3 regions of the Spiroplasma syrphidicola EA-1 genome follow, and region 2 is predicted to be linked to each of the others. Evidence: riboswitches for the same ligand, from Rfam matches in the RefSeq annotation. Region 2 holds a riboswitch; each other region holds the start of a gene.

Region 1 (8,042 bases), 540 kb from region 2:
AATTAAAGTAAATACTACAACTTTATTTGTTTTAGTCGGTGCTGTTATCGCTGGAACATTTGTTGGGTCATTATTTGTTTCAAAAATTAAAGACCCTAAAATAGTCAAAATTGTAATGGGGGTAACGCTTTTTTTTGTTGCAATCTTAATGATTCTAACTCATCCCCAAGTTAATGTAATTAACACGTCTGATATTGGGGATAAAACATCCTTAATTGATAAACCATGACGAATTATTGTTGCCACAGTTGTCTTTTTCTTTTTAGGAATGATTCAATCGTTTGGGATTGGTTTATATGCTCCAGCGATGGCTTCATTATCCTTTTTGGGTCTTGATCAACAAGTGGTCTTTCCAATTATGGCTTGTGGCTCATCATTATGTATGTTACCAGCAGCTTATAGTTTTATTAAACGTAAAAAATACTTACAATTAACTGCAAATCTCATTATGATTTGATCAATTTTTGGCGTCGTGGCGGCTTTTTTACTGGTCTTTGTCGGCTTACAAATGGGTGCTGGAATGGATGAACAAATGTTTAATAGTGTCCTAAAATGATTGGCAATTACCGTTATTTTCTATGTATCAATTTCAATGCTTACTGAATATTACTTAATTGTAAAACGAACTAAAAAAACTAATATTTAGAATATTATCAATTGTGTTTAAGAAAGATGAGGTGATAAAATCATGAATTTATATTCACGATTAGAAGCAGAATTAGAATTAGCAAAAACAAATAAAGTTTATAATGTTATTAAAATTTTAGCAACAGGACAAAGCGATGTGGTAAAAATCAATGATCAACAATTTTTGAATATGTGTTCGAATAATTATTTAGGTTTTGCCAATGATCCTATTACAGTTAATGCTGTTAAAGAGGGGATTGATTTATTTGGGGTTGGTCCTGGAGCTGTCCGAACAATTTCAGGTAGTTACTCAATCCATGAAGAATTTGAACAACGTTTAGCAAAATTTAAAAAAGTGGAAAGTACTATCGTTGTGCAAAGTGGTTTTCAAGCCAATACCGGATTAATTCCTACCATTACAACCGAAGAAGATTTAATTATTTCTGATGAATTAAATCATGCTTCCATAATTGATGGGATTAGATTATCAAAAGCAAGTCGCGAAGTTTATAAACATTGTGACATGGAAGACTTAGAACGGATTTTAGTTAAACACGCGGATAAAGTTAAAGGCAATATTTTTATTATTAGCGATGCTGTCTTTTCAATGGATGGCGATATTGCTCCCTTACCAGAAATTAATCGTTTAGCAAAAAAATATCATGCTTATACCATCGCAGATGATGCGCATGGTGAAGGGGTGTTAGGAAACAATGGGGAAGGAACGATTGCCCACTTTGGCTTAGAAGGAAAAATTGATATTGAAGTCGGAACTTTATCAAAAGCATTTGGCTTAGTGGGAGGTTTTATTTGTGGCAAAGCGAGCTTAATTGAATACTTAAAACAACGATCAAGAGTATTTTTATTTTCTTCATCTTTACCAGCCAGTTTTTGTTATGCGGGTATTAAAATCTTAGATGAATTAGAAAAAAGTAATCATCGCATTCACGCGCTTTGAGATAATACAAGATATCTCCAAAATAAATTTATTGCCGATGGTTATTCAATTGGAACAACTAAAACGCCAATTACACCATTTATGGTTTATGAAGAAGCAATAGCAACGGATTTAACAAAAGTGTTATTTGAACATAATATTTTAGTATCCCCAATTATCTATCCTACTGTTCAAAAAGGAAAAGCTCGGATTAGATTAATGATTTCTGCTTTACATACAAAAGACGAATTAGATCAGGTTTATCAAATTATTACAAGTGAATATCAAAAATTAAAAACAAATAAGGAGGAAAACAAATAATGAAAAAAGTTTTAATCACTGGAGCATTAGGTCAAATTGGTTCTGAACTTGTTGCTCGTTTAAGAAATGATTTAGGATTAAACAATGTTATTGCCACCGATGTAAGACAGCTTGAAAACAATCCAATTTGTGAGGAAGGTATCTTTGAGAAGTTAGATGTTAAAGATTATGACAAGCTTAAGGAATTAGCACAAAAATATCAAGTTGATACAATTGTTCATTTAGCAGCTTTATTATCAGCTACGGCTGAAAAAAACCCAAAATTTGCTTGAGATTTAAATATGACAGGATTGATGAATGCCCTGGAAGTAGCAAAAGAGTTAAAGTTAAAATTCTTTGCTCCTTCATCAATTGCCGCCTATGGTCCTGATGCTAACCCCGATAATACTCCCCAAGATACTGTAATGCATCCAACAACAATGTATGGTGTAACAAAAGTAGCTGGAGAATTATTAGAAAATTACTATTATCTAAAATATGGGGTTGATTCACGTTCGGTAAGATTTCCTGGTCTAATTTCTTATAAAGTAGAACCAGGAGGAGGAACAACTGATTATGCTGTTGATATTTATTATCAGGCGATATTAACAGGAAAATATGAGTGTTATATTGCGCAAGGAACAAAAATGGATATGATGTATATGGATGATGCAATTGAAGCCGTAGTTAAGTTGATGAACGCTGACCCAGAAAGACTAATTCATCGTAATTCATTTAATATTACAGCAATGTCATTTGCTCCCGAAGAAGTTGCGGCGTCAATTAAAAAATACATTCCTAATTTTGAAATGACTTATAAAGTTGACCCTGTTCGTCAAGCAATTGCCGAATCATGGCCAAATAGCATTGATGATAGTTGTGCCAAAGCGGAATGAGATTTTAGCCCACAATTTGATTTAGATAAAATGACCCAAGAAATGCTGACCAAATTAACCAAAAAATTTAAAGCTGAAGGAAAAATTTAAGGTTTTTTTCAAAAATTCCATTTTATTAAAATGGAATTTTATTTTGCAATTTTTAAATATTATAGTATCATAAATATACAACTAAATAAGTAAAGAAATAATTGATGTTCGGGAAAAGAGTTAAAATCTCTTGCTGTCCCAGCAACTGTGATGTGGATGAAAGTTACAATAACCATTGAAGGAATCTTTGAGAAGGGTAGCTAGTAAAAAGAAACTAAGCCAGGAAACCGGTCATTTATTTCATTAGAATTATGTTATTCCTGGGGAATGAATTACAGAGTTATTTAAATTATTATTTAAATTATTTTTTAGTTTTAATAATATCAATAGATAATTTCCAAAAATTTTCAGCATCCCTAATTTTAGCGGTTGCTTTTTTAGTTGTAGACAATTTAATAAAAAGTTAGAAAGGAGATCTTATGGCAAAGAAAAAGATATATTATGATGAATCAGTTTCTCCTTTTGAATATTTTCAAAATGGGATGCACGGTAAAATGCGGTCAGTTAATTGAAATGTTATTAATGATGAGAAAGATTTAGAAGTATGAACACGAGTAACCCAAAACTTTTGATTACCAGAAAAAATTCCAGTTTCAAATGATTTAACATCATGACATAGTTTAACTACAGAATGGCAACAATTAATTACTCGCACCTTTACCGGTTTAACCCTATTAGATACAATTCAAGCAACGGTTGGGGACCCGGCCCAAATTGCTAATTCCTTAACTGATCATGAACAAGTCATTTATACAAATTTTGCTTTTATGGTAGCTGTTCATGCACGATCATATGGGACAATTTTTTCAACTTTATGTTCAAGTGAACAAATTAATGAGGCTCATGAATGAGTTATTAATACTGAAAGTCTCCAAGAACGAGCTCGCATTTTGATTCCATACTATTTAGGGGATGACCCTTTAAAGTCAAAAGTAGCGGCCGCCTTAATGCCCGGATTTTTATTATATGGTGGTTTTTACTTACCATTCTTTTTATCAGCGCGAGGAAAATTAAGTAATACTTCTGATATTATTCGCTTAATTTTACGCGATAAGGTAATTCATAATTATTATAGTGGTTATAAGTATCAAAAAAAGATTGCTAAACTATCTACTAGTGAACAAAAAGAAATGCAAGATTTTGTTTTCAAATTATTATTTGAAATTTTGGCTTTAGAAGAAAAATATTTAACAGAACTTTATGAAGGATTTGGATTAGTTGAGGATGCCATTTGTTTTAGTCGTTATAATGCTGGGAAGTTCTTACAAAACTTAGGTTATGAATCACCCTTTACCTCAGAAGAAACTCGGATTGCGCCAGAAATTTTTACGCAACTGTCAGCTCGTGCTGATGAAAATCATGACTTCTTTTCTGGAAATGGTTCTTCATACATTATGGGTTTTACGGAAGAAACCGCTGATGAAGACTGAGAATTTTAAGATGAAAAATAATTTAAAAATAAAACAACCGCAAGGGGAACCTTATGTTGTTTATTTTTCATCGACATCAAATAATACCCATCGCTTTGTTGAAAAATTAAAAATAAATAATAGTCGGATTCCAATTGACTTAACAACACCTTTGCTAGTTAACAAAGACTATATTTTAATTGTTCCAACTTATGCGGCTGGGGGAAATGATTGTACAGGTGCTGTACCAAAGCAAGTAATTAATTTTTTAAATACTAAAGAGAATCGCCAATATTGCTGTGGGGTTATCTCATCAGGCAATACAAACTTTGGTGATACTTATGCAATTGCGGGACCGATTATTTCTAATAAACTTAAAGTACCTTTACTTTATCAATTTGAATTATTAGGAACAAAAACTGATGTACAAACAGTACAAAACATTTTAAAAAAATTATGACAAGAAGGGGAGAAGTATGACAAAGAAATTTAAATTAAATGATAAAGACATTAATGAAGAATACATTACCTTAAATGCCAGAACAAAACTTTTTGAAAAAGGGAAAGATAATTTTAAATTTGATCAGTTAGCAGCAGAGTCATATTTAAAAAATGTAATTATTCCTAACAGTAAAATCTTTGAGACTGTAACTCAACGAATTAATTATCTTGTAGATAATAACTATTATGATAAGGATTTAATTAATCAGTATTCGATTACTGCAATTGAAGAATTAACAAAATTAGCACAAAGCTTTAATCATCGTTTTCCAAGTTTAATGGGAGCCTTAAAATTTTATAACTTTTATGCTTTAAAAAGTTTTGATAGCAAAGAATACTTAGAGAGTTATGAAGAAAGAGTTATTATGAATGCTCTATTTTTTGGCAATGGCAATATTGAAACTGCTAAAAAAATATTAAAACAAATAATGCTTGGTCGTTTTCAACCAGCAACTCCAACTTTTTTGAATGCCGGTAAACAACAACGTGGTGAATATATTTCTTGTTATTTATTACGGATTGAAGACAATATGGAATCAATTGCTCGTGCTGTTACTTCATCGCTGCAGCTTTCCAAAAAAGGGGGAGGAGTAGCGTTATGTTTAACTAACCTAAGAGAGTTTGGCGCCCCAATTAAAAACATTGTTAACCAAGCAACTGGTGTAATTCCAGTGATGAAAATTTTAGAGGATTGTTTTTCATATGCTAACCAATTAGGGCAACGCCAAGGAGCGGGAGCAGTTTATTTAAATGCTCACCATCCTGATATTATCTTATTTTTAGATACGAAAAGAGAAAATGCTGATGAAAAAATTCGCATTAAATCTTTATCGCTTGGTGTAATCATTCCGGATATTACTTTTGAATTAGCTAAAAAAAATGAACAAATGGCTTTGTTTAGCCCCTATGATATTGAAAGAGAATATCATAAACCAATGAGTGATATTTCAATTACAAAAGAATATTATAATTTATTAAATAATCCAAACATTAAAAAAACATTTATTAATCCCCGTAAATTATTTCAAATGATTGCGGAACTACACTTTGAGAGTGGTTATCCATATTTATTATTTGATGATACTGTTAATAATCGCAATGCTCATCCCGGCCGAATTGTAATGAGTAATCTTTGCAGTGAAATCGCGCAGGTAAGTACTGCTAGTGAATATAATTCTGATTTAAGTTTTCAAAAAATAGGGGATGATATTTGTTGTAATCTTGGCAGTTTAAACATCGCCAAGATGATGGAAAGTGGATCAGAGTTTGCAGAGACAGTTCAATTAGCTATTGAAGCCCTTGATCATGTTTCGCGAAAAAGTGATTTATCTTCCGCCCCATCAATTGCCCAAGGGAATAAAAAAAACCATGCCGTTGGTTTAGGTGCAATGAACTTACACGGTTTTTTGGCAACTAATCATTTGTTCTATCATTCCCCTGAAGCAGTAGACTTTACCAATATCTTTTTCTATACGATAGCTTATTATGCTTTTAAAGCTTCCAATCAATTAGCTAAAAAATATGGATCTTTTGCTAACTTTGAAAATTCAAAGTTTGCTGATGGTAGTTATTTTGAAAAGTATACTGCTTGTGATGAAAAAAAATGAACACCACAAACCGAAAAAATAATTAATTTATTTAAACAATACGATATTAAAATTCCAACCCAACAAGATTGACTTGATTTAGTCGAAAAGATAAAAAGCAGGGGGTTAGCAAATTCCCATTTGTTAGCAGTTGCACCAACCGGCTCAATTAGTTATCTTTCTTCATGTACACCTAGTTTGCAACCAGTTGTAGATGCAGTAGAAGTTCGAAAAGAAGGAAAATTAGGAAGAATTTATGTTCCTGCTTATCAAATTAATTTTGATAACATGGAATATTATACTTTTGGCGCTTATGAATTAGGTCCAGATCCAATTATTGATATTGCTGCTGCTGCCCAACAACATGTAGATCAAGCAATTTCATTAACATTATTTATGACTGAGAAAGCAACTACTCGTGACTTAAATAAAGCTTATATTCGAGCTTTTACAAAAAGATGTGCATCAATTTATTATGTTAGAATTCGCCAAGAAGTTTTAGCCGATAGTGAAAATTATCAATGTGATGCTTGTGTAATTTAAAATTAAAATCCCATTAAAACTATAATTGCAAAATAAAAACTTTTAATATCCTAAAATATTAAAAGTTTTTTGGTTTGAGTTAATATATAATTAAAGCGTAAAGACAATTAATTGTTATTTTCTGCTAATATAATAGCAAATTAAAGGGTCAGAGAAGACCGAATAAAAAAAGTGGTTGTTGTAAAACCCATATTTTATAAGCATTCTAGAAGACTGAAATCATTCAGTCTTTTTTACTGCTTAAATTGTATATACACTAAATTCTTGGGATTAGCTAAAGCACTTAATTATCGATATGTTCCTATTGATAATCTCCTTTCTGATTGAGTCCATTTAGAATCTTACAAATAATAATATGGTTAGTCTCAAGAATTTAGTGTATATACGTTGAAGGGAAGTGCAACAGGAACATTACTTTTTTAATATTTTATATGATTAATATTTGGTAACTTTAATAATTATTAATAAATTAGATAATTTATTTTTCACTTGTATTTCACCTCATTTCATATTGAAAATTGTTCTTTACCAAATAATTAGTCATATAAAATTAAATATAAAATTAAATATAACTATAAACATGTGTCAAAAAGTCAGTTACAAACTATATTAAATATTAACAACTATTATTGTTTTATTATTGTTTTATTAAAACAATATTTTATGCGCGCAATTTCAAAATTAAACATATCAAGCTTTAAAAATTAGGACGAAAGGAGTGCCTAATTATGAAAAGTGTTTTTTATTGCGTAAATTTTGATTTTTTCCCCTGGCGACACATCAATGATTAAAAACAAAGATTTTTATGTTGATTAAAAAACAGTGAGTGGGTGTTGCTGAAAAAATCAGTGATTCCAATCAGTGACAACAACATTGATTGGGGCTTAGTTAGGAGTTTTAACATGGCAAAGAATATTTACAATCTATACATACTAAATTCTGAAATTTATCATCGTTTAGAAAATAAACAGGGTAAAGTAATAGGATATTTCATAAATAATCCATGTGTTAATTGTGTTAATTTGGAAGTATTTTATGTAAAAGCTAATTGAGTTTTTAATGATGAAGGATTTGCCAATTGTTTAACGGTAGGAATTAGCGATGTTAATTTATATCCAATATTTTTAAAAACAGATCTGCAAAACTTAAAAGA
Region 2 (8,042 bases):
ACCAGTTGAAATCCCTGGGGTTTTAAACTTAGATTTTTTAAAGAGTATTATTAATGCCCACCGGGATGAACCAATTAAATTGCCAGAATTATATAGTCAAATTAATACAAATGTTAAAAATTTAAAAATTGATGATAGTATGATTCGCCGTTATTTAAACAATGGTTTTTCAGGGGGAGAGAAGAAAAAAAATGAAATTTTACAGTTAAATTTATTAAAACCAGATTTAGCGTTAATTGATGAAATTGATTCAGGTCTTGATGTTGATGCTTTAAGCGTTGTTAGTGAAGAAATTAATAAACGAATCAATGATAATTTTGCGGCAATTATTGTTTCACATTACGATCGTTTTTTCAACTTGGTCCAACCAACCCATGCCCATGTTATTATTAAGGGAAAAATTGTTAAATCAGGGGATAATCAGCTAGTTGAACGGATTAATAAAGAAGGTTATGAATGACTATTAGCAGAACTAAATTTAACAGCACCAGTTGCTAAAAAACAACAACCAATTATTGGTGGGATCGGCTGTGCTGCTAACAAAGGAAATAATGGAAATAACAAGTAATAAAAAAGTTCATTCAGACCATAATTTTTTAATAACGACAGCTGAAAACCAAAATTTAGTACTAAGAGCAACAAGCGATAATGATGATGTTGAAATTACGATTGCAAAAAACCTGCAAGATTTTACAATTTTACTATTTTGTTATTTTGATAAAAAGGTAACTGTTAAATTTCGTTTAGAAGAAAATGTTAATGTTAATATTATTAATATCTATAAAACTAGTCAACAGGACCAAAACTGTGATATTACATATTATCAAAGTATGAATAGTAAAGCTAAAATCTATGATTTAAATATTGCCAATACAAGTATCTTAGCAAATGTTAATTTTGAATTGGCCGGAAAAAAGAGTGCCGTTAGTTATTATCTAGCTAGTTTAGCTGTTGATAGTAATCAAAAAACAGTCAATCTTTATGCCCATCATTTAGCCCCCCAAACATTAAGTGATATTAAAACTTATTCGATTGCCAAAGATCAATCTCTTCAACAAGTTAAATGTACTAGCCATATTGAAAAAACAATGGCAAAATCAGAAGCTCATCAAGAATTGCGCTTATTAGTATTTGATAAAACATCAAAAGCAATTTCGGACCCAATTCTATTAATTGATGAAAATGATATTAAAGCAAGTCACGCTAATGCTGTTGGGATGTTAGATCCAGACCAGATTTTTTATTTACAAACAAGAGGATTAACAGTACCACAAGCGCGAAAATTAATTTGTATGGGTTATTTTAAAAATGTGATTGATGCGATTGTTGATCCAGAGTTGCAAACAGAAATTATCAATGAAATTGATGCGGAAATTGGTGAATAATAATGCAAGATTTTCGTGAAGCAAAAACTTGATTTCCATTTTTTACCAATCATCCCAATGAAATTTATTTTGATAATTCAGCAACAACATTAAAACCACAAAATGTGATTGATGCGATTGGCGATTATTATGCGAAGTATGCTACTAATCCACATAATACCGATAGTGATTTAGCATATCAAACAGCAGTTAAATTTGAAGAAGTTCGTTTCAAAGTCCAACAGTTTATTAATGCTCCGCAAGTGGAAGAAATTATTTTTACCGCTGGAACAACAGCGGGGATTAATCAAATTGCTTATGGTTTAAGAAAACTTATCCAACCAGGAGATGAAATTTTTTTAACCCAACAAGAGCATGGGGCAAATATTTTACCGTGGTATCGCTTAGCAAAAGAATGCCAGGGGGAAATTAAATACTTACCAGAACAAAACTATCAAATTGATATTACTGCTTTGGAAAAAGTTATTAGTCCAAGAACAAAAATTGTTACTTTTGCTAATATTCCTAATATTCTTGGTTATGAAAACGATGTTCCTAGAATTGTTAAACGACTTAAAACAATAAATCCAAATATTATTGTTGTTGTTGATTGTGCACAAGGGGTATTACATACTAAAACCGATGTTCAAGGATGAGGCGCTGACTTTATTGTTTTTTCTGCCCATAAAATGTTTGGCCCAACGGGTGTTGGGGTTTTATGAGGAAAAACTAACTTGCTAGAGCAATTAGAACCCTTATTTTTAGGGGGCGGAATGAATAATGCCATTAATCCAACAGATTTAACTTACCGCAAAAAAGCCCTTCCTGCTTGTTTGGAAGGAGGAACGCCAAATGTTAGTGGTATCTTTGGTTTTGGGGCGGCTCTTGATTTTATTAATAAAATTGGTTTAGATAACATTATTAGTTATGCCGAAAGTTTAAAAGCTTATGCTGTTACGCAGTTTGAAGAGCATTTAAAAGATAAAGTTATTGTTTATAATAAAACAACCCCAACGCCAATCTTAGTCTTTAATATTAAGGAAGTTTTCTCCCAAGATGTTGCTACGCATTTAGGAACAATCGATCATATAACAGTTCGTAGTGGTGATCATTGTGCGCGGTTAATTGGGGCCGTTATTAACGAAAAAAATACTGTTCGGATTAGTTTTACAATATATAATGATAAAAATGATATTGATGAATTAGTGCAGGCAATCAAAAAAGAAACAGCATTTTTAGGAAGGTTATAGTATGAATATTGATAATAAAGACCCGTTATATCTTCGCCAAATCATTATGGATCACTATAGTAATCCGCGGCACAAAGGATTAACAAAGCAAGCAGATACCTTGTATATTCATCAAGCCTCTGATTCATGTATTGATGATTTACAGTTAGAACTATTAATTAAGAACGATGTCATTACTAACGCTAGATTTGATGGTGTTGGTTGCGCCATTTCAACTTCAACAACAGATATTATTGCTGATTTAATAATCAATAAATCAGTTTCAACAGCAATGAAAATTATTGAAAATTACTTGGCAATGATTTATGCAAAACCATACCAAGAAGAATTATTAGATGAATTAGTTGCCTTTACAAACATTCCCAAACAACCAAATCGGATTAAATGTGCGACAATTGGGGTTAATGGTTATGTAAAATTATTAACAACCGAAAAGCAATAAGCAAGGAGCGATAAAATGCCAAAACTAAAACAAGAACAAGAAATTAAAGATCTTTCAAGTTATAAATATGGATTTAATGATGGGGAAATTTCATACTATAATACAGGGGAAGGAATTAATGAAGAGGTCATTCGGACAATTTCGCATTATAAAAATGAACCAGAATGAATGCTGCAGTTCCGCCTTGATTCATATCGTCAGTTTTTAAAAATTAATAATCCAAAATGAGGGCCTGATTTATCATTTATGAATTTTGATGATTATGTTTATTACATCAAACCAACCGATCATGTCGCAACAACATGAGATGATGTCCCAGAAAAAATTAAAAACACTTTTGATCGCTTAGGTTTACCAGAAGCGGAACGGGATTATTTAGCTGGAATTAAAGCGCAGTATGATAGTGAATTAGTTTATGGAAGTATGCTAGAAGAGGTCGAAGAAAAAGGCGTAATCTTTTTGGACTGTGATACTGCTTTACGTGAACATCCTGAATTATTTAAAAAATATTTTGGGACATTAGTACCAAATACTGATAATAAATATGCGGCTTTAAATAGTGCTGTTTGATCAGGAGGGTCATTTATTTATGTTCCAAAAGGGGTTAAATTAGATAAACCACTACAAGCTTATTTCCGTATTAATTATGAAAATGGGGGCCAATTTGAGCGAACATTAATTATTGTTGATGATGATGCGGAATTGCATTACATTGAAGGATGTACAGCGCCGGTTTATTCACGAGATTCATTGCATGCAGCGGTTGTTGAAATCTTTGTTGGGAAAAATGCTAAGATGCGTTATACAACTGTCCAAAATTGAAGTGATAATGTTTTAAACTTAGTAACAAAACGTAGTATTGTTGATACAAACGGTCAAATGGAATGAATTGATGGTAACATTGGTTCACGAATTAATATGAAATATCCAAGTATTATTTTGAAAGGTGATCATAGTAAAGGCCAATGTATTTCAATTGCTGTGGCAAAAGAAAATGTTATTCAAGATGCTGGGGCGAAAATGATTCACTTAGGAAAATATACTTCATCAAAAATTATTTCTAAATCAATGACTTTTAATGGGGGAACAGCCAATTATCGTGGCCTTGTCCACATTGGTCCTGCGGCACAGTATTCGAAAGCCCGCGTGGAATGTGATACCTTAATTTTAGATGGAAAATCACATTCTGATACAATTCCCCAAAATAAGGTTTTTAATAATGAATCACAAATTGAACATGAAGCGACAGTAAGTAAAGTTTCAGAAGAACAATTATTTTACTTAAAAAGTCGTGGCTTAGATGAACAACAAGCCTTGGAAATGATTGTAATGGGATTTTTAGAACCATTTACACGCGAATTACCAATGGAATATGCTGTTGAATTAAATCAGTTAATTCGCATGGATATGGAAGGTAGTGTTGGTTAGTGCCAAACGAGAAAAAAACGTTACGCAAAAACAATTTACAAAAGCGACAAAATATTGAACCAGGTTTACATCAACGGAAAACAGCTAAAATTGTTAAAAAAGTTTTAGCGCATCCGCGGGTTAAAACAGCTAAAATAATTGGCGTTTATTATGCGATTAATAATGAAGTACGAACAGTTGATTTAATCAAAGCTTTGTTAGCAAAAGGTAAAATTGTTTGTTTACCCCGAATTAATGACCAAGAATTAACTTTTTTTGCCATTAACAGTCTTGTTAATACTTTAGAACCCCATCGTGTTTATCAAAGCTTACTTGAACCAAAAGAAAGTAATCCTAAAATAAAAGATAAAAATGAGTTAGATGTTATTATTACCCCTGTTGTTAGTTATGATGATGACAATAATCGTTTAGGCTATGGGGGAGGCTTTTATGATCGCTTTTTTGCGGATTACCAGGGTTTTAAAATGGGTTTAGCCTTTTATGAACAAAAACATTCAACGCTATTACCAACAGAACAAAACGATGTCAAATTAGATGAGATTATTGCTGGTTAGAAAAAAAGTATGATATGATAAAAAAGACAATTTAATAAAAATAGTTATGTTAGAACCAGGGAAATAAGTGAAATTCTTATGCTGTCCCAGCAACTGTAATACGGATGAAAGCCATTAGCCACTGAAAGTAATTTTGGGAAGGCGGCAAGTAAAATGATGTTAAGCCAGAAGACCTCTCTAATAATAATTAGCCTATTATATAACTCCTGGGTGTGAGTCATGTAATTATTTTTTTGAATAATTTAATGATATAAAGTTATATAAAGCATTTTGAACAAATGCTTTTTTCTTTGTTAGGTTATTAAATTGATCATTGATAAAAATATGATATTTTAGAAGGGACTTTAAATGAAATTACCATTACTGCGTGTTATTTGTAAATATTGGTTTACTTCGTGGCACACTTATCTTTTATCATTTGTTTTACCCGTTGCCCTATATTTTATTAGTACACGTGTGACAAATATGTTCAATAGTAATGCTAGCTTTTTAGCATTACCTGGGAGCATTCTTTTAGCGGTTGTTATTAATGGCTTGGTTGATTTACCAATTGCTTTTTTTGAGTTTAAGCAAACAACCTTTGCGCGGCAATTACATTTGCTTCAGGCTTCAACAGGGCACTTAATTATTTCCCTCTTGTTTATTAATTTTTGTGTTAGCATAGCAGCCGGAATATGATTAGTGGTAATTGCAATCGTAAGTTACCACCAAGCAATGCATTTGCCATGAATTAATTGATTAACATTAGGTTGAACAGTTATTTTAGCAAGTTTTACTAGTGGTTTAATTGGCATTATGATTGGCTATTTTCATCGTGATTTAAAAATAATTTTAGTATTAGCAATTAGTGTTTTTTTAATCTTAGCTTTTTTAACGGGGATGTTATTTCCGCTAGGTGTTATTCGTAGTGATCAAATCTTAAATTTTTTAGGATATTTTTTCCCGACAACTTTTTTAGCTAATTTAATGAATAGTAGTTTCTTTTGAAATGTGCCAAGTTGAATCTTAGATTCAAATTTATATCCAAACTTAACTTATTTTTCCCAATTACATAATATTTGGTTACCAACCATTATTAGTTTTGCTTGAATCTTAGCTTTTACATCAATTATTTTCTGACAAAATAGCTATCAGGATAAATAAGTAACCAAGGATAATAAGTCATAATTTTTAAAATTAGAAGGAGAGAAAAATGAAAAAACTTTTATTATTAATGTTAAGTACAACAATTACTGTCAGTCCATCGCTATTATTGGTGGCATGTCAAACAAAAGGAGAAGTTAACGATCAACTGCCTCTTCCACAATGATTAGGAAAATTAAAATCATCAGCAACAAATGGGGTGGCAGTTGGTTATAATGGTTATTTACTACCATCAGTTAGTAACCCTTATCAACAAACAAATTGGGTTGATTTAGAAGATAACCATTACTTGTATTTATATTTAGAAAAAGCAACAACTTTATCAGAAGCGGTTCAATATTTTAAATTTAATGATTCAGCTGATTTAGCATTAACAACGAATATTTTAGAACCCATTACTTTCCATCAAACCGGGGATTATTATGGATCTGATTCGTTTTTAACACAAAATACGTGGGTTAATGGCCGTTCAGTTTTTCCAAATCAAAAATGAGCAGATATTAAAAACAGTAAAAATATGAAACAACTAAATGATAAATTCCAAGCTGAATTTAATACTCATGGGACAATTAGTGATGGTCATCCGATTCAACCGGGTTCAGATGGTCAACAATTTGTTTGATGGAATTCTAATAAATGAGAAACGCTTTTAACAACAAAAACCCAAAAAGATATTTATGGGGTTTGAAGTAACACAAGTGACCCGTTAACGGTTGGAATGAATGTTCCCCTTAGTTTAATTGCAGAAGATTCAATTAAGCTACAAGCAACCCCAGAAGAACATGTTTTTGCTTTAACCCTTAATGTTAAAGAGCGTTGAATTGATAATAATTTTAATATTGTTGAATATGATTCACCACACTGGGGATATTCTTTTTCAATTTTAGATGATAGTCAAGAAAAACTTTATTCTTCTAGTCAATTGATTCCATATCGTTCAAAAACTTTCGCAGTAACAGAATTTAATCAGTATTTAAAAGAACGAGATTTTTATTCTTTTAATGACAAAGGATATCAAGATAGCACTAGTTTACAATAGATTGTGCTGTCTTTCACTTTAGGATATAATTAACCAATAAAGGAGAAAACAAAAATGAAGACATTTACTTGACCAAAAATATTGATGTTAATTGGAGCCGCATGAATTATCTTAATTGGAATTTTATCTGCAGCAGGTGTTGCAGTATCATTATCAATTTATGGATGAGGAAACGATAATGTATCAGTACTTTGACCATTATTATTAGTTTTAGGAATTTTATATATTTTAGTTCCTTTCTCAGTTAAGCCAGGAATTTGATCATTTATTTGAGGATCTGTTATCACTGGTTTGGCAGTAATCTTTTTAATTGGTTTTTTTGTTAGTGCTGATTATAAATCAGTGTGAACTTATTTAGGGGCAATTCCTAATTTACTAATTGGGGTTGGAGCTCTGGGATGAGTTTTAATTCGTAAATAAAGAGTTAATAAAAAACAGATGATATTAATCATCTGTTTTTTATTTTGATACAATGAAAGTAATAACAAAGGTGGGATAATAATGGGACAAACAGTAACTTGATATTATTGTAAAATGATAATTAATAATGAAGAATGAATAATAGCTGCGTCTGATAAGGGGTTAATATTTGTTGGCCAAACAGAGCAAGAACTAATTAATTATAAAGATAAGATAAAAAATCAAGAAATAATTTTGAGGGAAAACGGGGATAAATTAGTCCGATATTGTAACCAAATTAAGGAATATTTTCATCACCAGCGAAAAGTATTTACATTACCATTAGATTTAATTGGGACAACCTTTCAACAAGTTGTTTGAAACAGTTTGTTAACAATTCCTTACGGGCAAACAAAATATTAT
Region 3 (8,042 bases), 240 kb from region 2:
TCAATGGTAGTGATAATAGCTTAGATGATATTATTGAAATTATTAAATTACGAGGAAGTAGTCGTTTATCGGTTTCTTATAACTTTTATCCAAAACCATATACTGGGATGGATGAGGGGACTTTAATTTATCGTAATCGAATTATTAAAGAATATGGTGTTAAAACAAATGCCTTTATTGCTTCTCAAGCCCATCCTCGTAAACCTGTTTTTCAAGGATTACCAACAGTCGAAAAAATGCGCTTTTTAGAGCCATATGTCCAGTTACAATGATATAAAAAGCACGATATTGATACTTGTATTATTGGGGATTTAAATGTTAGTGAAGAAGAATTAAAATTTTTAACAAAAATTAACAAATCGGACAATATTACGATAAAATTAGATTATGCTAATCTGCCAAAAGCGATTATCGCAAAATTACAAAATCAGCGTTATCATTTGCGCGAAGATAGCAATTCTTATGTTTTAAGGTTTTTAGAAAGTCGGGGATTAGGACAAAATAATAGTCTAGTCGTACCATTTCAGAATGAAATTAGCGGCGAAGTTAAACCGTATACATTATTAATTGATAATGAAAATTATCATCGTTATAATGGCGAGATTTATCTCACAAAATTACCAATTAAAATTGATGAAAAAACTAATTACCTTGCAAACCTGGAAAAAGAAGGGATTTTAATTGAATTATTAAAACCTGGCCAACCAATTGCTTTTGTATAATAACAAAAGCATTTTTTTACCAAAAAAAGAAAAAGTGTTTCAAATTAAAAACTATAAAAAAGTTTGGTATACTTAATTATGTCCACTAATTTGACAAAAAGGAGAGTTTAAAATGTACGCAAAAGAATTAATAGCAAGTTTAAATCAAGATATTCGTGAACATTTCCCATATCTAAAAGAAATTGAAGATAGTTATCAAATGGTTTTTGATGGAGTTTCAAGAATGGTTGTTTTAGACCGCTATGCTCAAAAAGATAATACTTTAAAAACATTAAAAAAGAATGATTTAGTGTTAACAGTTATTAAAGATGATGGCTGATTCCCAACTCGTGGAATTGGGAACATTGTTGAAGTTGATCGAATTAATGGAACTTGTGATATTAAAATTGAGGAAGAATATGTTCATAGTATCGATAAAGACTTATTAATTAATAATAGTAATAATATAATTCGTAAAAATTTACATATGGTGGAAAAACCATTAGAAATCTTTTATGAACAAATTGCTTGAAGAGTTGCTAAAGCTTTAAGCAACCAAGAGGAAAACCAACCACCACATTTAGAAAGTTTTTACAATGAGTTAAAAGACTTAAATATTGTTCCAGCAGGTCGTGTTTTATATGGAGCTGGAAGTAATAGTGATGTTACATTCTTTAACTGTTTTGTAATGCCCTTTATTAAAGACTCACGGGAAGGAATTTCAATTCACCGAAAAGAAGTAATGGAAATTATGTCACATGGGGGAGGAGTTGGAACAAATGGCTCAACTTTACGACCACGTGGAACTGTTGCTAAAACAGTTGGGGGTCGTTCATCAGGAGCGGTATCATGATTAAATGACTTGTCAACTTTAACACATTTAGTTGAACAAGGAGGGTCACGAAGAGGAGCCCAAATGATTATGATGGCGGACTGACACCCTGATATTATTGAATTTATTATTTCAAAAATGCAAAACCCAAAAATTCTACGTTGATTAAAAGAAAATGGGAATGATAAATTAATTCGGGATGAAGCAAGTCGTAAAATTAAGTTTTCACCATTAACAAGTCTTGATCGCACACTATATGAATATGCTGTTAACAAAGAAGCAGATATTAATGACAGTGCTGTTGTTCGCGAAGCGCGCATTAAATTAGATGAAGGGGGAACATGAGAGGTAAATAACCCAGCCTTTTTATCAGGGGCTAATATCTCTGTAACAATTACCCATAAATTTATGCAAGCAGTTGAAAACAATGAAGATTGAGAATTACAATTCCCTGACTTGGATAATTATACAAAAGAAGAAAAAGCCTTTTATGATGAAAACTGATCAAAAATTGGTGATATCAATGAATGAAAAGCTTTAGGATATAAAGTTAAAACTTACTATAAAATGAAAGCCAGAGATTTATGAGATTTAATTAATTTTTGTGCCAATTATTCAGCAGAGCCAGGAATCTTCTTTATTGACACGGCAAATGATATGACAAATGCGAAAGCATATGATATGAAAGTTGTGGCGACAAATCCTTGTGGGGAACAACCATTAGCACCATACTCAGTATGTAACTTAGCGGCAATTAATTTAGCTAACTTTGTTGATAAAACAACGAAAGAAATTTTATATGATAAACTACGCCAAACAGTTCGTACTTGTGTTAGAATGCAAGATAATGTTATTGATGCAACACCATATTTCCTAGAAGCAAATAAAAAACAAGCTTTAGGAGAACGTCGAGTTGGATTAGGAGTAATGGGATTACATGACTTACTAATTTATCATGGGGTTCGTTATGGTAGTGTGGCAGGTAATCAAATTGTTGATAAAATCTTTGAATTAATGGCAACAGAAGCTTACCGTGCTTCAATCGAATTAGCAAAAGAAAAAGGATCATTCCCATTCTTAATTAGTCCCGAACGTTTCATTAATACTGGATATATGAAAAAAATGCCAGAAGATATTCGTCAAGATATTTTAAAATATGGAATTCGTAATTCACACTTATTAACAATTGCCCCAACTGGTTCAACAGGAACAATGGTTGGAGTATCAACAGGATTAGAACCATACTTTGGCTTTAAATTCTATCGTTCAGGACGATTAGGAAAAAACATTGAAGTAAATGCAAAAATTGTTGATGAATGATTAAAATATAATCCAGGGTATAGTGCAACAAATTTACCAGATATTTTTGTTGCTGCGATGGATTTAGCACCAGAAGACCATGCTGATACACAATGTATTATTCAACGTTGAGTTGATTCATCAATTTCAAAAACTGTTAATGCCCCTCGTGGTTACTCAGTTAAAGATGTTGAAAAAATTTATACTCGTTTATACAAAGGAGGGGCAAAAGGAGGAACTGTTTATGTTGATGGTTCTCGTGATGCCCAAGTCTTATCATTAACAACTGATGAACAACATCCAGCATTAGAACAATTAAACTTTGATCAATTAGGAGTTGAAGTTGATAACCGTAGTGGTCAACAAGATGATGAAAAATTACATACTGTTGGAAAAATGCGTGGAATTAACCAAGACCGTAAAATTGGGGCTGAGGTTGGTGATGTTTGTCCAATTTGTAAAGAAGGAACAATGATTGATGCTGGAGGATGTGTTACATGTAATAACTGTAATGTCCAGTTAAAATGTGGTTTATAAAATAACCGAAAAATTATTAAATATAACAATGAACTAATTGTAAGGAATGATATTTATGGGCGAAAACAGCTTAACAAATGTTGTCAGCGCAAAGTTGCCAACAAAATATGGAAATTTTGCCTTAAGATTATTTAGCGATCAAAATGGCCGCGAAATAATTAAAGCAATTATTAAAGAACCACTTAATTTAAATCAACCAGTTTTGGTTCGATTACATTCAGAGTGTTTTACTGGGGATGTATTAGGATCATTACGGTGTGATTGTGGTGAACAATTAGCAAACGCTTTAGAAGCAATTAATGCTAGTACGGGGGTTGTCTTATATTTGCCCCAAGAAGGGCGGGGAATTGGTTTGGTTAATAAACTGAAAGCTTATAATCTCCAAGATGAAGGTTATGATACTGTGCAAGCAAATGAACAATTAGGTTTTGCTCCTGATTTAAGACATTATGATAGTGCTAGTGTAGCTTTAGCATTACTAGGAATAAAGGAAGTTAATTTATTAACCAATAACCCTGATAAAATTGAACAGCTAATTGCGAATGGCATTAATGTTACAGCAAGAACCCCTTTAATTGTTGGTAAAAATGAAACTAACGAAAAATATTTTCAAGCCAAAAAAGATAAAATGGGTCATTTATTATAAAACAAAAAAAGAATTAACTTAAGGTTAATTCTTTTTTTGATAATTTATTTTTTTGGCAAAGATTTATTTCACTATTAATAATAAAACGGTTATTAAAAATAAAGGGTCATTTTTGTACTAGTTGTTCCATTAATTTATACACTGGAGCAAATAGCAGCGCGGTAACAATAATATTTCCGGTCCCATGAATAGCGTCAAAGACTAAACCATTAATTCAATAGGCTAAACCAACACTGGTACTATTAAATAACAGAGCCGTTTGGATGGCATAAAGGCTACCAAATAAATAACCAAATAAGCCGTTCATAATAATCATTGTTCATCATCACTTACTAATTAACGGTTTTAATCAAAGAATAATTACGGCATATAAATTAAAAATAACAAAATACATTAAACTTCAATCGGCAATTCCAAAGGTTACCATATTTAAAGTACAATAGACATTCACAATTCCAAAACCAATTTCAATGCTAAAGAAAAAAATACTAAACATTAAAATAAAGGTCACAAATTCAATATTTGGTAAAAAAGCAAACGCTGCTTTTAAGGCTAAGCCAAGAGCACTAAAAACGGCAATTATGGTAATTTTCATTGTTAATTTAATTGAATTTGTTCAAAAAATATCTTTTTTCATTTGCTTAACCATTTGTTTTAACAGCTGTTAAAACAAAACGAAAGACATTAATATCTTCTAAAATAACATCTGTTGCTCCTTTTTCGCAACTATTATTTTCCCCTTTACAAATTGGATTAATGTTTTGCGCGTCTTTATCATCGCTATCTCCACTACGAAGATCAAAATATTCTTTATTAATATCAGTTTTAATGTTACCAATGCGGATAACAAAAATCCCAATTCCAGGTGTTACTGAATAATCAAAATCTTTGGTGTCTTTTTCAATGACATCAGCTAATGTTGTAACATTATTGAAAATTAGGGTTTTATTTAAATACTCAACACCATTTTTATCAGTTGCCCGAATTTCAACATTTTTATAAGTTACACTGTTATTTTTATGGAGTTGATCATAATATTTTGGAATATAAATGATATTTAAAATAATGGCTCCAAGAATTACAATTGCTAGACTTAGAAACATCAAATATTTTTTTCATGAAAAATTTTTCATAAAGTTCTCCTTTCCTAATTCTTAGGCTAAAAAAATAAAAAAGAACCAATAAAATAAGGGTTCTTTGTTTTTATTTATGAGTTAAAAAAAGACATTATTACAATAAAATCTTAACGTTGCTCATAAATATCACACCCCCAGGGATATTTACTTTTTATTTCTTTTATTAGTAGGTCTTCTGGCTTAGAATCACTTTACTTATTGCCTCTTCCCAAGAATAATCTCAGTGAGTTTATGCAATGTTCATCATCCTTACAGATGCTGGGGCAGCTTGAGCTTTTAACTCAATTCCCTTTAAAATAGTCGAGGACTATTAACTAATAAAACAATTTGAAAGCGAATGCTTTCTTATAATTAATTATAACTGACTTTTAAAATTTCTAGAAAATTAATTTTCAATATTTTTCTTGTCCAATTTTGGTTATAATAAAAGCAATAATAAATAGTTTTTACAAAGGAGTATAAAATATGAATAAAAAAATTAAACTTGTTGCTGTTGATTTAGATGGAACATCATTGAATTCGCAAGGATTATTATCTTCGCGAACTGTTAATACTTTTCAAAAGTTAAATCAATTAGGAATTAAATTAGTGATTGCCTCGGGGCGACCACTTTATCAAATTAATCATTTAGTCGAAAAAGTGGGCCTAAAAGATGAAAATGATTATTCAATTGGCTTAAATGGGGCTGTAGTTGGGAATAACTTTAATGGTGAAGTACTATATGAAGATCATTTACCAAGTAATTTTATCGGACAATTATGCACAGAGGCACAAGAATTAGGAATTTCAACAATTATTATGTTTGAAAATCAACAATCAACTTTTAATTTTTTACAAATTTATTGTCAGAATTTTAATGATGGCGTAACAGCCCATTATTTTGCAAATTTTAAGTCAAAATCTTCTCAGGAAGTTGTCTTAAATAAATATAAGGGAGAAACTAATTTAAAAATTGGTAAATTATTTATGGCTGGGTCAATTGCAACAATTGCCACAATTGTTAGCAATTGACAAGACCGGTTAGAAATTTCTCATGAAGTAAAAATAGACCATGCAATTGTTGAGATTACAAAAAAAGGAACAAATAAGGCGTGAGGATTAAAACAGTTATGTCAGTTAAGTAACATTAAACCAAGTGAAGTAATGGCTTTTGGCAACGAACAAAATGATGTTGAAATGTTAAAATGAGCCGGGGTTGGTGTCGCAATGGCTAATGCTGGGAACCATATTAAACAGCATGCTAATACGACTTGTTTATCAAATGATGAGGATGGGGTTGCCGAAGCACTAGAAAAGTATTTTGAATTTTAAAATTAGACTTAGATTTTATTAATCACGCAAAAATAGTGCTATAATCATATAGAATAGATATTTATATCTAAATATATTAAAACTATAGGCAACATAAAAAGGGGTTTTTATTGATGGAAAAAACATATATCGTAAAAGTTTTAGCAAAAAAAGATGTTAAAATTAATTATCAAAAAATTTTAAAATTAACAAGTGAGCAATTACAAGAACAAGGGATAACTGAACCGAAAGTATCATTGCGTTTTAAATGATATCGTCCAAGTATTGAGGTTTTTGATAGTATTTATACTTCGGCTGTTTGAGGAACAAAAGTAGGTTTTAAACATGAAGACAGTTTTTTTCCAGGGGTAAAGTTAGAAGATGTTGTATCTTTTAAAGCACTATATAAAGCTGTTATGAATAGTTTTACAAAAGTAAGTAATGCTGTTGAAGAAGATAGTGATTCGCAAGGGGAAGCAACAGATTATATTAATTTATTATTAAATTTATTAACAGAAATTATTAAGGCGGGTTTTATTCGCCCACAGTTTTATCATGAAAATTTAGATAATCCTCATGTCTTAAGTTTTATCTCTTGAATTTTAGCTGGAGCTTGTGCTGGAGTTGGTCGTTGATTTGGATATATCTTTTTAAACAAAGAATTGGGAATTACCTTTGTAGAACGCCTTTATTTATATTATCAAGAGTTAACAAATGAAAATAGTTTTGAAAGTATTAGCACTTATATGGAAATTATGGATGATTTTGTAATGTATTTAGAAGATAGCTCATATTTAGTAGATGAGTTTAGCGAATAATAGAAGGGAAAAACAAAAAAATGGCAAAAATGAAAAATTTTATTGATCAAACATATGATAACCAAAATGTTTATTTAATTATTAATGATAGTAATGAAGCAATTATGATTGATGCTTCTAATGCAGCAAAAGAAGCTGTTGACTATTTAACAGAACGTAATATTAGTTTAAAAGCATTATTTATTAGCCATGGTCATATTGATCATTTTGATGGCTTAGATTTTGTTTTAGCAAAATATCCTGATATTAAAATTTATTTACAACGTAAGGACGAAAAATTATTAGCTCAGAAACGTGTTGATGATATTACCGGTGATATTATTGGGCCAGTAATTAATTCTCCGCTTGTTAATTTAGAATTATTAGATGGTAATACAATAACAAATGATATTGGTTATGAAGTTGAAGTATTTAGTGTTCCTGGTCACACAAAAGGAACACAGTTATTCCGAATTAAAAAATTAAATTTAGTAACATCAGGATTTAGTTTATTACCAGATTATAATGCTCCAGGTTATACGGGAAAATTATGTAATGATCAATATTTTGTTAAAGAACTAGTTAAAATGACAAATTTAGAACCACAATGACATGTTTTACCAGGGCATAATAAAAATTTTACTATTCAAGCAGCGCTTGAAGCAGGTAAAATTAGCCCTGATCATTAATTTAGAAAATATTTTAGGAGGAATTAGCGAGTGTTTACTTGAAATCCCAAGACCCACTTTTATCTACGATTAGTTTCGTTAATTTGCTTAGTGTTGTTTTTAATCTTTGACTGTT

Evidence for each region. A riboswitch is a leader RNA that binds a small molecule or an ion and turns the genes downstream of it on or off. The one in region 2 is predicted to bind cobalamin.
Region 1: it holds a riboswitch for cobalamin, as region 2 does, so the genes downstream of both, nrdF (class 1b ribonucleoside-diphosphate reductase subunit beta) here and SSYRP_RS04845 (hypothetical protein) in region 2, are expected to answer to the same signal.
Region 3: it holds a riboswitch for cobalamin, as region 2 does, so the genes downstream of both, SSYRP_RS03665 (hypothetical protein) here and SSYRP_RS04845 (hypothetical protein) in region 2, are expected to answer to the same signal.

The regions. Positions count from the first base shown of each region.
Region 1 covers NC_021284.1:479,286-487,327, forward strand. The annotation lists gene SSYRP_RS02220 (TSUP family transporter) at 1-646, shown strand, start outside; gene SSYRP_RS02225 (aminotransferase class I/II-fold pyridoxal phosphate-dependent enzyme) at 689-1,885, shown strand; gene SSYRP_RS02230 (L-threonine 3-dehydrogenase) at 1,885-2,850, shown strand; cobalamin riboswitch at 2,936-3,100, shown strand; gene nrdF (class 1b ribonucleoside-diphosphate reductase subunit beta) at 3,270-4,289, shown strand; gene nrdI (class Ib ribonucleoside-diphosphate reductase assembly flavoprotein NrdI) at 4,270-4,752, shown strand; gene nrdE (class 1b ribonucleoside-diphosphate reductase subunit alpha) at 4,736-6,889, shown strand; gene SSYRP_RS02250 (hypothetical protein) at 7,792-8,042, shown strand, end outside.
Region 2 covers NC_021284.1:1,023,755-1,031,796, reverse strand. The annotation lists gene sufC (Fe-S cluster assembly ATPase SufC) at 1-568, shown strand, start outside; gene SSYRP_RS04870 (SufB/SufD family protein) at 552-1,385, shown strand; gene SSYRP_RS04865 (aminotransferase class V-fold PLP-dependent enzyme) at 1,388-2,614, shown strand; gene sufU (Fe-S cluster assembly sulfur transfer protein SufU) at 2,616-3,056, shown strand; gene sufB (Fe-S cluster assembly protein SufB) at 3,072-4,484, shown strand; gene SSYRP_RS04850 (5-formyltetrahydrofolate cyclo-ligase) at 4,484-5,038, shown strand; cobalamin riboswitch at 5,073-5,233, shown strand; gene SSYRP_RS04845 (hypothetical protein) at 5,387-6,181, shown strand; gene SSYRP_RS04840 (hypothetical protein) at 6,231-7,220, shown strand; gene SSYRP_RS04835 (hypothetical protein) at 7,275-7,640, shown strand; gene SSYRP_RS04830 (methylated-DNA--[protein]-cysteine S-methyltransferase) at 7,722-8,042, shown strand, end outside.
Region 3 covers NC_021284.1:787,076-795,117, reverse strand. The annotation lists gene SSYRP_RS03685 (MupG family TIM beta-alpha barrel fold protein) at 1-722, shown strand, start outside; gene SSYRP_RS03680 (vitamin B12-dependent ribonucleotide reductase) at 835-3,369, shown strand; gene ribA (GTP cyclohydrolase II) at 3,425-4,015, shown strand; gene SSYRP_RS03670 (hypothetical protein) at 4,029-4,652, opposite strand; gene SSYRP_RS03665 (hypothetical protein) at 4,657-5,148, opposite strand; cobalamin riboswitch at 5,300-5,485, opposite strand; gene SSYRP_RS03660 (Cof-type HAD-IIB family hydrolase) at 5,617-6,462, shown strand; gene SSYRP_RS03655 (hypothetical protein) at 6,576-7,259, shown strand; gene SSYRP_RS03650 (MBL fold metallo-hydrolase) at 7,280-7,927, shown strand; gene SSYRP_RS03645 (Pr6Pr family membrane protein) at 7,958-8,042, shown strand, end outside.